Regions from separate parts of the Mobilicoccus sp. genome, predicted to be linked through region 1. Evidence: riboswitches for the same ligand, from Rfam matches in the RefSeq annotation. Region 1 holds a riboswitch; each other region holds the start of a gene.
The links. Region 1 has a riboswitch for thiamine pyrophosphate ahead of thiO (glycine oxidase ThiO). Riboswitches for the same ligand answer to the same signal wherever they lie in the genome.

Region 1 (5,401 bases):
GGCTCACCGACCGCATCCGCGAGGCCGACGAGGCGAGTCAGGCCGCCACGCGCCACGACCTCCGTGTCCTCGCCGCCGAGGTCGCCGCTCTCGGCGCCCACGTCGAGGAGCTCGCCCGACACCTCGACGCGCGCGACGCCCGTGACGTCGCCCCGGATGCACGCGACGACCCGTCCGGTCCGGCCGGCGGTCGCGACGACCGGGACACGGCGCCACGGTGAGTCGGGTGAACCGCGCGAGGTCCGCGGCCGTCAGTCCGGCAGGGCGCGGCGCAGGCGGCGGGCGGCGGCCTCGGGGTCGTCGGCCTCGGTGAGGTCGCGGACGACGACGACCCGGGTGGCGCCGGCGTCGAGCACCTCGCCGATGGTCGTGTGGGAGATCCCACCGATGGCGAACCACGGTGTCGTCGTGCCGGACTCCGCAGCGGCGCGGACGAGGTCGAGACCGACGCCAGGTCGGCCGGGCTTGGTCGGGGTCGCCCACACGGGTCCGACGCAGACGTAGTCGAGGTCGGGCTCGGCGAGCGCCCCGGCGAGCTGATCGCGGGAGTGCGTCGAGAGGCCGATCGCGACCTCGGGGGAGAACCGCCGCACCTGGGCAGGCGTGAGATCGTCCTGCCCGACGTGCAGGACGTCGACCTCGGCCAGCGCCGCGATGTCGGCCCGGTCGTTCGCGGCGACGAGCCCCCCTGCGGCGCGGGCCTCCTCGGCCACCACGGCCAGCGCCGCGAGCTCGTCGGAGGCCTCGATGCCCTTCTCGCGGATCTGGACGATGTCGACCCCGCCCGCGAACACGGCGCGGACGAACTCACGGAGGTCGCCACGCTCGGCGCGCGTGTCGGTGCACAGGTAGATGCGGGCGGTGGCCACGCGGTCACGGGTGGCCTGCGATGTCGTCGGCATGGCTGGTTACGCTAGTCGGGTTCCGCGGGAGCCTCACGCCGAGGCTGAGAGGACGAGACCTCGTCGACCGCTCGAACCTGATGCGGCTCACACCGTCGAAGGGAGGGACGATGCGCGCCATCGTCGCCGGCGCCGGCATGGTCGGGCTCGCCACCGCGTGGCGCCTCCATCGCGAGGGGCACGACGTCACGCTGCTCGATCCCGCCCCGGCCACCGGTGCGACGCGGGCCGCGGGCGGCATGCTCACCCCCGTCGGCGAGGCCTTCCACGGGGAGGACGACCTCACCGCCCTCCTCACCGAGTCCTCCCGGCGCTACCCCGCGTTCGTCGACGAGGTCGCCGCACACCTGCCGCCCGGCGCCCCCACGGGCTACGTGACCTCCGGAACCCTCATCGTCGGCGCCGACTCCGCCGATCGCGGTCACCTCGCCGACCTCCATGCGCTGAGCCTGCGGCTCGGGCTCGGGAGCGAGGCCGTCACCACCCGCGAGGCCCGCCGACTCGAACCCCTGCTCTCACCCCACCTCACCTGCGCGTTCCTCGCCCCCGAGGACCACCAGGTCGATCCCCGACTCCTCGCCGCCGCCCTGCTGGCCGCGCTGCGTGCCGAGGGGGTCGAGATCGTCGAGGAGCCCGTCGCCGGAATCCGCGCGGGGGAGCGGCCGCGGATCGAGCTCGCCCCGGGCTCGTCGAGGGATGCTCTCGAGGCGGACGTCGTCGTCGTGGCCGCCGGTCTCGGCGCCGCCGACCTCACCCGCGACCTCGGGGACGGGCACGGGCTCGACCTCGATCACGTCCTGCGGCCGGTGCACGGCGAGGTCGTCCGGCTCACCGCCCCACCGCACCTCGCACCGCTCATGACGCGCACGATCCGCGGGCTCGTCGAGGGCCGCCCCGTCTACCTCATCCCCCGCGGCGACGGGCGGGTCCTCCTCGGGGCGACGAGCCGGGAGGACGACGAGCGCGGCGTCCTCGCCGGGGGAGTGCACGACCTCCTCGTCGACGCCGTGCGTCTCGTGCCCGCGGTGCGGGAGTTCGCCGTCGAGGAGGTCCTCGCCCGAGCGCGCCCCGGCACCCCCGACAACGCACCCGTCATCGGGCCGGTCGCGCCCGGCGTCGTCGTCGCGACGGGCCTGTTCCGGCACGGCATCCTCCTCGCGCCGCTCACCGCCGACCTCGTGGCCGCGCACGTCCGTCGTCTCGGAGGCTCGGCGCACGAGGGCGACGACGACCTCCTCGCCCTCGCCGGCTGCGCCGACCCCCAGCGGTTCGCGCGTGCCGCCGGGCCCTCCGGCTCCTCCGAGCCCTCCCGCCCCACCGTCGACTCCACCGTCGCAAAGGACACACCATGACCGACATCGGCGAGGTCTCCCTCACCGTCAACGACACCCCGCGAACCCTCCCGGTCGGGGCCACGTGCCGCGACCTCGTCTCGCTCGAGACCGGCAGGGAGATCGGCGACGACGGCCGCGCCCCCACCGGTCAGGGGTTGGGCGTCGCGCTCGCCCGTGCCGGCGTCGTCGTGCCGCGCGGGGCCTGGGCGTACACCGAGATCCTCGACGGGGACACCTTCGAACTGGTCACGGCGGTGCAGGGGGGATGACGGACTCCGACGCCCGTGAGCCCCACGTCGCCCCGCTGGTCGTCGACGGGGTGAGCCTGCCCTCGCGGCTCATCATGGGCACCGGCGGGCTCTCCAGCCTGGAACGGCTCGAGGAGGCGCTCATCACCTCGTGCACCGCGCTCACCACCGTGGCGCTACGGCGGTACAGCCCCTCGACGCAGGGGTCGCTGTTCGAGATGCTCCGCCGCCTCGACATCGCGCTCCTGCCCAACACCGCGGGCTGCTACACCGCGCGGGAGGCGGTCCTCACCGCCGAACTGGGTCGCGAGGCGCTGGAGACGAACTGGGTGAAGGTCGAGGTCATCGCCGACGACCGCACCCTGCTGCCGGACGTCGTCGAACTTCTCGACGCCACCGAGCAACTCGTGGCCAAGGGCTTCACCGTGTTCGCGTACACCAACGACGACCCGGTCACGGCACGGCGGCTCGAGGAGGTCGGGGCGGCGGCGGTCATGCCGCTCGGCGCCCCCATCGGCACCGGTCTCGGCATCCTCAACCCGCACAACATCGAGCTCATCGTCGCCCGCGCCGGGGTGCCGATCGTCCTCGACGCCGGCATCGGGACCGCGTCCGAGGCTGCGCTCGCGATGGAGCTCGGATGCGATGCCGTGCTCCTCGCGAGTGCCGTGACGCGTGCGCAGGACCCCGCGATGATGGCGGCCGCGTTCGCCCGCTCCGTGGAGGCCGGGTACCTCGCCCGCCGGGCCGGGCGCATCCCCCGCCGGGAACACGCGCTCGCCTCGTCCCCGATGACCGATCGGGCCGACCTGTGAGCCCCTCCGCCGAGTCTGCCGCCACGCCTGGTGCCGGGTCCGCCGGGTCCACCGGGTCCGCCGATCAGCCCACCGTCATGCGCGATGCCGGGTCCGGTGCCGCGGCGTCGCGCCCGATCCCACCCCTCGTCGAGCCGGCCCCGGCGCTCACCACGGCGGAGAAGCGGCGGTACGCCCGTCACCTCCTCCTCCCGCAGATCGGCGAAGAGGGGCAGCGGAGACTCAAGAACGCTCGCGTGCTCGTGATCGGCGCGGGCGGCCTGGGGTCGCCGACGCTCCTGTACCTCGCGGCGGCCGGGGTCGGGACGATCGGGGTGATCGACGACGACGTCGTCGAGGAGTCCAACCTCCAACGGCAGGTCGTCCACGGGACGGGTGACGTCGGCCGCGCGAAGGTCGACTCGGCCAGGGACGCCGTCGAGCGGGTGAACCCGCTGGTCACGGTCGTTCCGCATCGGATGCGCCTCACGCCCGGGAACGCCCTGGCGATCTTCGCGGAGTACGACCTCGTCCTCGACGGCGCCGACAACTTCGCCACGCGCTACCTCGTCGCCGACGCGTGCGAGATCCTCCGGATGCCGTCCGTGTGGGGATCGATCCTGCGCTTCGACGGCCAGGTGTCGGTGTTCTGGGCCGGAGTCGGGCCCGTCTACCGCGACGTGTTCCCCGAGCCCCCGGACCCGCGTCTCGTGCCGTCGTGTGCCGAGGCCGGGGTCATGGGCGTGCTCTGCGCGGCGATCGGGTCGGCGATGGGGGCCGAGGCGATCAAGCTCATCACCGGCCGGGGCCGCACCCTCGTGGGGCGGCTGCTCGTCCACGACGCCCTCGCGGCGACGTGGCGCGAGCTGACGATCCGCCCCGACCCCGCACGCGTCCCCGTCACCGACCTGCAGATTCACGCGCGCGACTACTCCGCCTCGTGCGGACTCCCGACCACACCGGAGGACACCACCATGGAGCCCACCATCGCCGAGGTCAGCGCCCGCGACCTCGCCGGCCGCCTCGCCGCCCGCGCCGCTGGTGACGGGGAGGAGGACCTGCTCGTCGTCGATGTCCGGGAACCCGCCGAGCACGCGATCGTCGCCGTCGACGGCGCCGAACTCGTCCCGCTCGGGACGCTGCTCTCCGGCGAGGCCCACCTCCCGCGCGACCGCGACATCGTCCTGTTCTGCAAGGCGGGGGTCCGATCGCAGCGCGCCGCCCACGCCCTCCTCGGCGCGGGCTACGAACGTGTCGCCCACATCCCGGGAGGCATCCTCGAGTGGGTTCACGACGTCGACCCCGACGCCCCCACCTACTGACCCCCCGGCCGAGGGCCCCGACGGCCAATGAGGGCCCCCGACGGCGGATGACGTCATCGACGACGTCATCGGATCCAGGGCGATGACCCCCGAATCGATGACCTCACCGATGACGCCGTCGCGGGGTCCGGGTCAGCCGTCCCAGCGCTGGATGGTGGTGACGTCGCCCTTCTTCGTCGCCGCCCAGACCCTCGTGGTGCGGGGCTCGACGGTCATCGCGAGGGTCGCGTCCCCCGGGTCGCCGCCCACGTACTTCTCCACACCCGCCTTCGTGCGGATCCCGAACGTGCCCTCGACGGGGGCCTGACCCGCGCGCCGGACGTCGTCACCGCCGAGGACGATGTTGCCGTTCGGCAGCACGGCCGCTGCCCCGACGGCCCACGTGGTGCGGCACGGCTGCGTGGTGCCGTGGGCCTTCGTCCACCGGATGCAGGAGCCCGACGCGGCGGACGGATCGTCGGAGGAGTAACGCCACGTCGTGAAGACGAGCTGGTCGTCGCGGGTGGGGACGAGCCACGCGCCCAGCCGCACGTAGGAGCCGCTCCCGTACATGTAGGTCTGGTAGAGCGGCTTCCAGGTGCCGTTCTCGTAGGCGGCAGCCATCTCCCACCGGGCCGCGCTCTTGGGGCGGGCCAGCCACGTGGCGAACCACCGCCCGTCGGTGCGGGTGAGATCGGTGGGTGTGTACGACGGGCCGTACGGAGTGTCGGTGTCGCTGTCGGCCGGGCGTCCGAGGGAGGTCCACCGGCCACGCTCCAGTCGGTAGATGCCGGTCGTGCGCAGGTCACCGCTCAGCCCGAC
Region 2 (5,401 bases), on a different contig from region 1:
TCTGCACGATGACCGCGCTCGTCATCGTCACCACCGGCGTGTGGCGCTCCGAGCACGAGGGCCCCGCGCTGACGATCGCCGCGTTCAACCACGGGCTGCCCGGCACGGCCGGTGGCATGGCCCTCACCGTCGGCCTCGCGATGTTCGCCTACTCGACGATCCTCGGCTGGTCCTACTACGGCGAGAAGAGCCTGGAGTTCCTCTTCCGGCGCACCTCCCAGGTCAAGACCGCGATCTGGATCTACCGCGTCGTCTTCGTCGCGGCCGTCCTCGCCGGATCCGTCGGCAGCCTCAAGGTCGTGTGGGACATCGCCGACACGCTCAACGGGCTCATGGCCATTCCCAACCTCATCGGGGTGCTCCTGCTCTCCGGCGTCGTCATCCGAGAGACGAAGAGCTACCTCCAGCGTCACGCCGCCGGCGAGATCGAGGACTGAGGCGACGCCGCCGGCCGATCGCACCGAAGGGGGCCGTGGTGGGACATCCCACCGCGGCCCCCTCCTCGTCCCTCCGGATCGGCCTGTCCCTGGCCACCCCACCCCTTGACAGCCATCGGAGCGTCGTCATCCGGGGTTGCGGCGAGGCGCTCAGATCGGCCAGGTCTCCGTGCGCCAGGCCGCGTCCCAGAACATCCACTCGAACTTCGAGGCCGTCTCGTAGGCGACGTGCATCCGCTCGACGGTCGAGGCCGAGGCCTCCTCGGCGCACCGGTCGGCGACGGCCTTGGCCTTCTCGACCGATTCGGCGAACGCCGGATCCGAGTACATGCCGATCCAGTCACCGTAGGGGTGCCTGTCCAACGGCGCCGCCTGTTCGAGGAGGTGCTCTCCCACGTCGGCGTAGATCCAGAAGCAGGGCAGCACGCCCGCGACGGCGACGGCGTAGGAGCCCTGGGTCGTGAGCGACTGCAGGTACGACGTGTACGCGAGGCACGTGGGCGAGCGGGTGAACGCGGCGAAGTCCTCGACGTGTGCGCCGTGGAGTTCTCGCTCGACGACGAGGGTCGTCTTGGCGTCCTCCGCCCAGAACAGCAGCTCGTCGGGATCGGTCGCCTGGCCGGCGAGTGTCGCGAGAACCCGACCGTAGTCGGCGAGGTAGAGCGCGTCCTGCGCCATGTAGTAGACGAATCGCTCGCGGTCGAGGCTGCCGTCGGCGAGGCCGCGGACGAACGGGAGGTCGTCGATGGCCCGGCGGATCGGCAGCGAGCGCTCCCAGGTGTCGGTCGAGAAGGACATGTCAGCTCCAGAGGGCGTGGAAGTGGTGGACGGGACCGTGACCGTGGCCGACGTGCAGCTCGTCGGCGCGCTCGAGGGCGCCCGTGAGCCAGGCCTTGGCGTCGTGGGCGGTCGTGCCCCAGTCGGGGCGTTGCGGGCGGAGCGCGGCGAGCGCGGAGGACAACGAGCATCCGGTGCCGTGGGTGTTCGGCGTGTCCACCCGGGTGGCGGTGAGTTCCTGGACGTCGTCGCCGTCGAGGAGGACGTCGATGGCGTCGTCGGTGAGATGCCCACCCTTGAGGTACACCCGCCGCGCTCCGAGATCACGCAGTCGGTGGGCCTGCTCGTGCATCCCGGAGACGGAGGTCGCCGGATCGCGGTCGAGGAGGACGCCGGCCTCGGCAAGGTTCGGCGTGATGAGGCTCGCGAGCGGCACGAGGTCGCGCACGGCGTCGACCGCGTCGTCGGACAGCAGCCGGTCGCCGCTCGTCGCGACCATCACGGGGTCGAGGACGATCGGCAGTTCGGCCCTGCCCTCGTCGGCGCGCAGCCTCTCGAGGAACGCGCGGACGGCGGCGGTGACCTCCGTGTCGGCGAGCATCCCGATCTTGACGGCATCGGGCCGGATGTCGTCGTAGAGCGTGTTGAGCTGATCGGTGACGAACGCCGCCGGAATCGGGTGGACCCCATCCACCCCGCGCGTCGACTGCGCGGTGAGCGCCGTGATCACACACATGCCGTAGGCGCCCAGGGCGCTGAACGCCTTGAGGTCGGCCTGGATGCCAGCCCCGCCCGAGGGGTCGGAACCGGCGATGGACAGGGCCTTGGGTGGGGTGGTCGCGGGTGTGGTCATCGTGCGTCCTTCCAGCGGGTGAGCAGGGCGGCGGCGGCCTCGCGCGGGTCGGGGGCGGCGCAGATCGCACTGACGACGGCGGCGCCGTCCACCCCGGTCGCGGCAAGCATCCCGATGCGGTCGATCGTGATGCCGCCGATCGCGACGCACGGCCATGGACTCGCGGCGACGAGGTCGGCGAGCGCGGCGAGGCCCGAGGCCGTGGCGGCATCGGGTTTGGTCGTCTGGTCGAACACCGGCCCGAGGCCGAGGTGATCGAGCGTCCCGGTGGGCAGGGCGTGCGCGGCCTCGACGTGGGCGAGGGTCTGGCACGACAGCCCGAGGAGGCGGTCCGGCCCGAGGAGGTCCCGGGCGGTGACCGGATCGAGGTCGGTCTGCCCGACATGCGCGCCCTCGGCGCCCGCCGCCTCGACGAGGTGGACCCGGTCGTTGAGGAGGACGGGGACTCCCGTTCCGTCGAGCGCGTCGACGACGGAGCGGGCCATCGTGACGAACTCGGTGTCGTCGCACCGTGGGTCGCGCACCTGGACCAGGGTCGCGCCCCCGTCGACGGCGGCCCGAGCGACGTCGGCGACACGGTGGGGCCCGCCGCACATCGCGGTGTCGGTGACGAGATAGAGGGTGAGGTCGCAGGCCGGGCGGCTCACGACAGACGCACCGCCTCCGCGAGGTCGTCAGGGGTGAGGAGCGCGAGGTGGTCGAGGAGGGCGACGGCGAACGATCCGGGGCCACGACACTCCGTGGCGGCGCGGTCGGCGGCCACGGTGAGGTGCGCGGTCGCGGCCGTGGCCGCGGTGAGGGGCCGCGTCACCGCCGCGTAGGCGGCCATGAGCGCACCGAGCGCACAGCCCACGCCGGTGACGCGCGTCATGAGCTCGTGGCCGTTGTGGACGCGCGTGAGCACGGCGCCGTCGGTGACGTGGTCGACCGGGCCGGAGACCGCGACGACGCATCCGTGCTGCTCGGCGAGGGTGCGGGCCTGCTCGAGAACGGCCTCGGGGGTGTCGGCCGAATCGACGCCGCGCCCACCTCCACCACCGAGCAGCCCGGAGATCTCCGACGCGTTCCCGCGGATGATCGTCGCCGGGTGTTGCGTGAGGAGGTCCCGCGCGGTCTTCGTGCGCCACGGGAGACCGCCCGCGGCGACCGGGTCGAGCACCCACGGCGTCCCGGACTCCCGGCATCCGTCCACGGCGGCCTTCATGGCCTGCGTCGTGTCGTCGTACGGGGTGCCCGTGTTGACGAGCACACCGCTCGCGACCTGCGCGAAGATCCCCGCCTCGTGGGGGTTGTCGACCATCGCGGGCGCGGCCCCGGCTGCGAGGAGCACGTTCGCCGTCCACGGGGCGACGACGATGTTCGTCAGCGACTGCACGAGCGGAGACTGGCCCCGTAGCCGCGCGAGAGCGTCCGCGAGGTCGGTGGGGGAGATCCCTGCGGGAGGCAGGGGTGGGGCATTCATGCGACGTCCCTTCGCTAGCACGACCTAGGCAGGTTCGACGGGTGTGATCTCAGCGCCTCCTCGGGCGCACCCCGCGTCGTCCCACCACTCTAGACGCCCCCTCGACCGTCCGCCCGCGCACCCCGAGCCCGCACACCCCGAGGCCGGTGACGTCGTCGATGACATCATCCGGTCCGGCTGGGGGTGACGTGGGGTGCGGAGGGGGTCAGTCCGAGAGTGAGACGAGGACCGGGGCGTGGTCGCTCGCGCCCTTGCCCTTGCGTTCCTCACGGTCGATGGCCGCGCCGTCGACACGCGCGGCGAGGGTGGGGGAGGCGAGGGCGAAGTCGATGCGCATGCCCTGCTTCTTGGGAAAGCGGAGCTGCGTGTAGTCCCAGTACGTGAACTGTCCCTCGGTGTGGGGTCGCACGACATCGGCGAATCCGGCGTCGACGACGGCCTGGAACGCGGCGCGCTCCGGGGCTGACACGTGGGTCTTCCCGACGAAGAACCCCGGATCCCACACGTCCTCGTCGCGCGGCGCGACGTTCCAGTCGCCCATGAGGCATACCTGAGCGGCGGGGTCCGCGGCGAGCCACCCGGCTGCGGTGTCGCGCAGGGAGGCGAGCCAGTCGAGCTTGTAGGCGTAGTGCCGATCCTCGAGGCTGCGGCCGTTGGGGATGTACAGCGACCAGATGCGCACCCCGGCGCACGTCGCCCCGATCGCGCGGGCCTCGGCGACCGCGTCGGGCTCACCCCAGCGCGGCATCCCCTCGAAGCCGATCTCCACGTCCGCCAACCCGACCCGGCTGACGATCGCGACACCGTTCCACTGGTTGAGACCGTGGAAGGCGACCTCGTATCCGGCGTCCTCGAACACCTGCAGGGGGAACTGGGCGTCCTTGCACTTGGTCTCCTGCAGCGCGAGAACGTCGAGGTCATGACGTTGCAGGACGCCCACGGCCCGCTCGGCTCGGCTGCGGACGGAGTTGCAGTTCCAGGTCGCGATACGCACGCAGCCACCCTAGTCGCCACCTCCGACGTGCCTCGAAATGCGTTGGGAATGAACGAATTACTCAAGTTCCTGCGCCGGCGGCCGATCAAGAGGGGACGCCGAGCCAGGAGCTGTCATGCCCACCTTCCCTCGCCGCCCCCTCGGACCGGTCAGCGCAAGCGTCGTCACCGCCGCTGCCGCGCTCGTCCTCCCCCTCGCCGCGCCCGCAGTCAGCAGCGTCGCCGCCGACAGGACGACCCCCCAACGTTCCGTCGCGCAGCGGCAGTGGGCGGACGCCCGATGCGGTGCACCGGCCTCCGAGCCCGTCCGCAATGGGAAGCCGATGACGGTGAGAGTGCCGCCCACCCGTCCGTTCACCGTCGGGCGCATCCCGGCGAGCGCCTGGTCACGGCCCGCCTCCTCCGACCCGACGTGGCAGCTGAGCTTCTACGGCCTCGACTGGATGAAGCCGCTGGCGAAGCGGGCCTTCGACGACCGCCAGGACGCCCAGCTCGCCGCGCTCGTCGCGCAGGCCGACAAGTTCTACGTCCAGCATCCCGATCGTGGGTCGAACGCGCTCGGATGGGACGAGGGCACATCGCTGCGGCGCCTGCACGTCCTCACCTGTCTCTCGATCGTCACCGGGGACCCGCGGCTCACGTCGCGGATGGCCACCGAGGTGCGTCTCCTGTTCGGGCCTCGCTACTACGGCCCGCCGAACCATCCCGTGCACAACCACGGGCTCATGGCGAACGTCAACATCCGCGCCGCCGGTGAGATCGTCGGACGGGAGGATTGGGTGCGTGCGGCCGAGGCTCGCATGCGCCGCGAGGCCGGCATGGCGTTCACGAAGGCGGGGACGTCGTACGAGCAGTCGGCCTGGTACCACCTCGTCAACA
Region 3 (5,401 bases), on a different contig from region 1:
GGATTCGAGGATGAGGAGCATGAGGAGATCGGGCAGCGCCTCGGGCCCGGAGAGTTCGCTCGGCTCGGAGCGGGCGATCCCGTCGCCGACGATCTGCCCGTAGGCGAGGTGGTCGGCGTACATGAGCGAGACGCGGGCGGCCCGACCTCGGTAGCGGATGTTGAACGCGAGTTCCTCGTGGCCGACCTCGTCGTCGAGGGACAGATGATCGGCCTCGGTCGAGATCACCGCGTTCGCCTCGCACACGAGCTGCTCGGCGTAACTGCGGATGGCGACCTGGCGGTCGGTGCCGGTGCCGATGTCCCACGCGCGGGCAGGTCGGAGATCGGGTGACGGCCACTCCTCCTCGTCCACGCGCTCGTCGAACGCCTCGGCCACTCGGAGCATGAACGGCGTCATCGCGTCCCCTCTCGCCTCGTTGCGGATGCCCGAGCCTGCGGCGCAGCGCGTGGCGTGCGCCACACGCGTTCCCCTCTCCGGAACGGGTGGGGGCGGTCAGCCGAGCGGGAGGGAGGCGCCCGGGAGGGCGAGATCCGCTGTGAGACCAGCGAGGTGGGGCAGGACGGCGAGGAGGCTGACCAGCACGACGAGGAGAGTGTCGGCACGGGTCCAGGGCGCGGGTTCGAGCCAGGTCCGGGTGACTCCGCGCGTCCCGGCCGAGTACCCCCGCGCCTCCATCGCGACGGTCATCCGCCCGGCTTGTCGGATGGCCTCGACGAGCAGCGAGAACGTCATCGCGCACACATGCCGGAGCCGGGAGATCGGCCCACGTCCGGGGCCGAGTCCCCGCGCGTGGCGGGCGCGGTCGAGCGTCACCCAGTCGTCGGTGAGGGTGTCGAGTCGCTGGAGCGCGGCGACGGTGGCGAGCACGGGCCGGGCGGGAAGCCGGAGCCGCTGCCCGAGGTGGTCCCCGAGGGTGAACGGGTCGAGGTAGGAGACGAACACGAGCCCGCCGACGACGAAGAACGCGACGCGCAGCCCGGCCACCGCGGCGACGGTGAGCGAGCGCGGGTCCGCGAGCAGCCAGTTGCTCCACGTGACGCCGGCCGTCGCGACCACCGCGGGCAGGAGCCGGATCAGCGGGAACCCGGTGCGGCCGACGAGGATGGCGAGGAGCACGACCTCGGCGACGAGCCCGATGAGGACCGGGGTGAGGTCGCCGATGAACAGGCCCCCGACGGTGAGGACGAACGAGGACGCGAGCAGCGACAACGGGCCGCACCGGGAGAGCAGGCCGATCACCGCGGCGCTCCCCGGGTCACGGGTGGACGGACGTCGCCGAGGGGGGCGGGCTCCCCACCCTCGCCCCGACGCCGGCCGGTGTCGCCGCTCTCGGCGTGACGGCGGTCGGTGCCCCGGGCGTCGTGGGCGCCATCGGCATCGAGGCCGTCCGGACGGGTCCCCGCGACGCCGGAGCGCACGCGACCACCCTCGAGGTGGGTGAGGGAGTCGGCGAAGGCGGTGAACTCGTCGTCGTGGGTGCTGACGAGGACGGCGGCGCCCGCGGCGCGGACGGCCGCGGCGAGGCCGACGACGGCGGCCCAGGTGTGTCGGTCCTGGCCGACGGTCGGCTCGTCGAGGGCGAGCACCGGCGCCCGGTGGAGGAGGGCCGAGGCGAGGGCGAGACGACGGGTCTGCCCCCCGGACAGGCTGGCAGGGTGCCGACGTTCGAGACCGCCGAGGCCGAGCAGATCGAGCAGACCCTCGGCGCGGCGGCGGGCGTCGGTCTCGTCGTCGCCGAGCGCGCGGGCGGTGGCGAGGAGGCAGTCGAGCGCCGTCGACCCGGTGAGGGCGAGAGAGGCCTGTTGCGGCACCCACGCGGCGCGGTCGGCGAACTCCCGGGAGGTCCACCGCGACGGCGCGGCCGCGGCCCCGTCGGCGAGGCTCGGGTCGGCGATGACCTCACCCGAGGTCGGCCGCTCCAACCCGACGGTGACCGAGACGAGCGAGGACTTGCCCGCCCCGCTCGCGCCCCGCAGCGCGGTGAGCTCGCCCGGGGGGACGCGCAGGTCCACGTCGGTGAGCGCGGCACGCGGCACCGGCGGACGCCGGTCGATCGCGAGACCCCGCCGCGGCCTGCGCACCAGCCCGACTCCGTGGACGTCCAGGCCGCCGGGTGGACGGCGGAGGTCGGCGAGCAGACTTCCGACCGCCAGCGGGGGCGGAGGCGCGGCGCCCGGCACCCACAGCCCGGCGGTGAGCAGGGCATCGCGCTGCTCGGCGAGCACCCGCGCGGGCGGACCGTCGGCGAGGATCCCGTCGGCGGTGAGGACGACGAGACGGTCGATCAGTCGATCCGCGGGGCCGCTCCCCGCCCCCAGCCACCGATCGAGGCGGTGCTCGACGACGACGAGGGTGCTCCGGCGGTCCTGCACCGCGCGGGCGACCGCGGCCCGCACGAGCGCGGCGGAGGCGTCGTCGAGCATCGAGGTCGGCTCGTCGAGCAGCAACGCGCCCGGACGCATCGCGAGCACCCCCGCGAGAGCGAGACGTTGGGCCTCACCCCCGGAGAGCGCGGTGCTGCGGTGGTCGACGCCGTAGGGGAACCCGACCGCGGCGAGCGCCTCGGCGACGCGGGTCCGGATCTCCGCCCGGGGCAGCCCGAGGTTCTCCGGCCCGAACGCGGTGTCCCGACCCACCCGACCGGCGACGAGCGCGTCGGCGGGGTCCTGCACGAGCAGGCCGACGCGTCCGTCCCCCGCACGCACGGGGTCACCGTCGACGAGCACCTGCCCCGCACGCTCGCCGGGGTCGATCTCCCCGAGCACCCCGGCGAGCGCCTGCAGCAACGTCGACTTGCCCGCCCCGCTCGCCCCGGCGAGCAGCACCCGCTCGCCGGGGTCGACGCGCAGATCGAGGTCGGCGAGCACCGGCGTCGCGCGCCCCAGCGGCGTCCATGAGAGACCCCGCGCCTCGACCGCGGCGGGTGCGGGCCTCACCGGTCGGCCGCGACGAGGTGTTCCTCCCCCGGGGGGAACGCGTCGACCGCGCCGGTCGCGGCGAGCGCCCGCACGAGCAGGTGGCCGCCGACTCCGGCGACGACCGCGCCGGAGATCACACCCGCGGCGAGGTAGACGAGCTTCCACGCCCAGCTGAACTCCGGCACGTAGACCCACCATTCGTAGACGACGATCTCGAGGACCGCGCCGAGCATGCCGCCGCACACGGCGGCGAGGAGGTCGAACCGGCGCCAGCGCCAGAACGCGACGGCGAGCTCGACACCGAGCGCCTGGAGGAACCCCGACACGAGCACCATCGCGGCCCACTGGTTGCCGAGCAACATCTCGACGGAGGCCGCGACCATCTCGCACAGCAGCGCCGCACCCGGGCGGCGCACGAGCAGCGCTCCCGCGACCGCTGGGAGGATCCAGACGCCGAGCATGAGTTCCCGCAGCGGCGGGAACACCGACAGCGCCACCTTGAGGGGCTCGTAGAGGAACGAGTCGAACCCCCAGAAGGCGACGCCGAGGGCGACGCCGAGAACGGCGAGGGTGACGATGTCGACCGCGCGCCAGGCGGTGGGTCCTCCGCGCGCCCCTCTGCGGCCCGGCCGCGTGTGGCCATGGAGATCGGCGATCTTCGTGTTCATGTGGTTCTCCCGTGACGATCCGATGTGTCGATCACCTCGGGGGCAGGCACGCGGACGTGCCATGAGAACTCGACTCCCTCCGCCGGTGTGAACCGGATCAGGTTCGAGGGTCTGCGGCGAACCGCACTCTCAGCGCCGGAGCGCTCCCCTGTCGATGTCCGGTCACTGTAACCGGCGCCTCCCCCGCCCGCAGCCCCCGGCGCCCGATGACCCGGGCGAGAGGGGTGGGCGGGGTGGGCCCGGTGGCGGCGACCGGCGTCCGGGGCGGACACGGGCCGACGGCCGCAGGACCCGCCGGGAGCCCCGATCGCCGTCGCGTCCACGGCCTGGCAGACTGCACCTCATGAGTGACAAGGTGTTCAAGATCGTGGGTACGGGCCTCGCCGTCGGCGCCGGCGTGCTGGCCAAGAAGGTGTCCGAAGGTGGCTGGAAGGCCGTCATGGCGAACGACCCGCCGGCCAACCCCGAGGACCCCGACACCACGCTGGCCGAGGCCATCGCCTGGGCCGCGCTCTCCGGCGCGCTCATCGCGCTCGCGCGCATGCTCGCGACCCGTCAGTGGACGCAGTACTACGCCAAGTCGACCGGACACAAGCCCGCGAACCCGAACGACGTCAGCTGATCGTGCGGGTCTCGCTCGAAGGGAACACGCCGAGCGTCGCTCCCCGCGCGTGGCTGGCGCCGACGGCGGTCGTCGTCGGCGCCGTGAGCGTGGAGGCGCAGGCCGGCCTGTGGTTCGGGGCGGTCGCGCGGGGCGACGGTGACGAGATCCGCATCGGCGCGCGCAGCAACGTCCAGGACAACGCGGTGCTGCACGCCGACCCGGGGTTCCCGTGCCGGCTCGGTGAGGACGTCACGGTCGGCCACTCGGCGGTGGTCCACGGCTGCACGGTGCAGGACCGGGTCATCGTCGGCATGGGCGCGACCGTCATGAACGGTGCCCGCATCGGCAGCGACTCGATCATCGCGGCAGGCACCCTCGTCTCCGAGGGGATGGAGATCCCGCCGCGGTCCCTCGTCATGGGCGTGCCGGGCAAGGTGCGCCGCGAGCTCACCGACGCCGAGCTCGAGAAGGTCGCCCGCAACGCGGCCGTGTACGTCGAGGCGGCGCGGCGCTATGCCGCCTCCGCCGAGGTGGTCGGCGAGGACTCGCCGGTCGACGACGACCTCGGCGGGTCACCCCGCCCCTGAATCGCGCCCGCGACACGCCGTCGGCGCATCGGTCGCGGTGGCTCCGGTCGTGGGGGTGAACGGCACGGTGGGAGAGGCCACATCGGCAGCTCGTCCCGCTCCCCACCGTGGCCAGGTGATCAGGGATACGGTCGTGACATGACCACTCACATCGTCGCGATGGGCGGTGGCGGGTTCTCCTCCTCGGAGGACTACCGGCCTACCAGCCTCGACCGGTACATCCTCTCCCTCACGGACGCGACCAACCCGTTGGTCTGCTTCGTGCCGACGGCCTCGGCGGACGACGGTCTCTACGTGTCGCGCTTCATCAACGCCTACAGCTCGCACGTGCGCACCTCGGTCCTCACGCTGTGGAGTGGGGCGGCCGACGCGATCGCCCGCATGGACGAGGTCGACGTGTTCCTCGTCGGCGGCGGCAACACCCTCAACATGCTCGCTCTCTGGAGCGCGCACGGCCTCGGCCAGCGGTTCCGCTCCTACGCGCAGGACTCCAGTCGTGACGTCGTGCTCGCGGGCGTGAGTGCGGGCGGCGCGGTATGGCACGAGGGCTGCACCACCGACTCCTACGGGTCGGGCATCAGCGCCCTCGCCCTCGGACTCGGGATCGTGCCCGGCAGCTTC

Region 2: it holds a riboswitch for thiamine pyrophosphate, as region 1 does, so the genes downstream of both, thiM (hydroxyethylthiazole kinase) here and thiO (glycine oxidase ThiO) in region 1, are expected to answer to the same signal.
Region 3: it holds a riboswitch for thiamine pyrophosphate, as region 1 does, so the genes downstream of both, RT054_RS09925 (ECF transporter S component) here and thiO (glycine oxidase ThiO) in region 1, are expected to answer to the same signal.

What each region holds. Positions count from the first base shown of each region.
Region 1 is NZ_DAMBGD010000020.1:24,834-30,234, forward strand. It holds gene RT054_RS14195 (potassium channel family protein) at 1-221, shown strand, start outside; gene thiE (thiamine phosphate synthase) at 252-902, opposite strand; TPP riboswitch at 917-1,023, shown strand; gene thiO (glycine oxidase ThiO) at 1,013-2,254, shown strand; gene RT054_RS14210 (sulfur carrier protein ThiS) at 2,251-2,505, shown strand; gene RT054_RS14215 (thiazole synthase) at 2,502-3,299, shown strand; gene moeB (molybdopterin-synthase adenylyltransferase MoeB) at 3,377-4,600, shown strand; gene RT054_RS14225 (hypothetical protein) at 4,733-5,401, opposite strand, start outside.
Region 2 is NZ_DAMBGD010000007.1:46,728-52,128, forward strand. It holds gene RT054_RS07390 (sodium:alanine symporter family protein) at 1-437, shown strand, start outside; gene RT054_RS07395 (TenA family protein) at 588-1,235, opposite strand; gene thiD (bifunctional hydroxymethylpyrimidine kinase/phosphomethylpyrimidine kinase) at 1,237-2,067, opposite strand; gene thiE (thiamine phosphate synthase) at 2,064-2,714, opposite strand; gene thiM (hydroxyethylthiazole kinase) at 2,711-3,529, opposite strand; TPP riboswitch at 3,519-3,613, opposite strand; gene RT054_RS07415 (exodeoxyribonuclease III) at 3,735-4,523, opposite strand; gene RT054_RS07420 (heparinase II/III family protein) at 4,639-5,401, shown strand, end outside.
Region 3 is NZ_DAMBGD010000011.1:5,072-10,472, reverse strand. It holds gene RT054_RS09940 (hypothetical protein) at 1-399, opposite strand, end outside; gene RT054_RS09935 (energy-coupling factor transporter transmembrane component T) at 496-1,242, opposite strand; gene RT054_RS09930 (ATP-binding cassette domain-containing protein) at 1,239-2,939, opposite strand; gene RT054_RS09925 (ECF transporter S component) at 2,936-3,589, opposite strand; TPP riboswitch at 3,647-3,749, opposite strand; gene RT054_RS09920 (DUF4235 domain-containing protein) at 3,933-4,211, shown strand; gene RT054_RS09915 (gamma carbonic anhydrase family protein) at 4,214-4,780, shown strand; gene RT054_RS09910 (peptidase E) at 4,919-5,401, shown strand, end outside.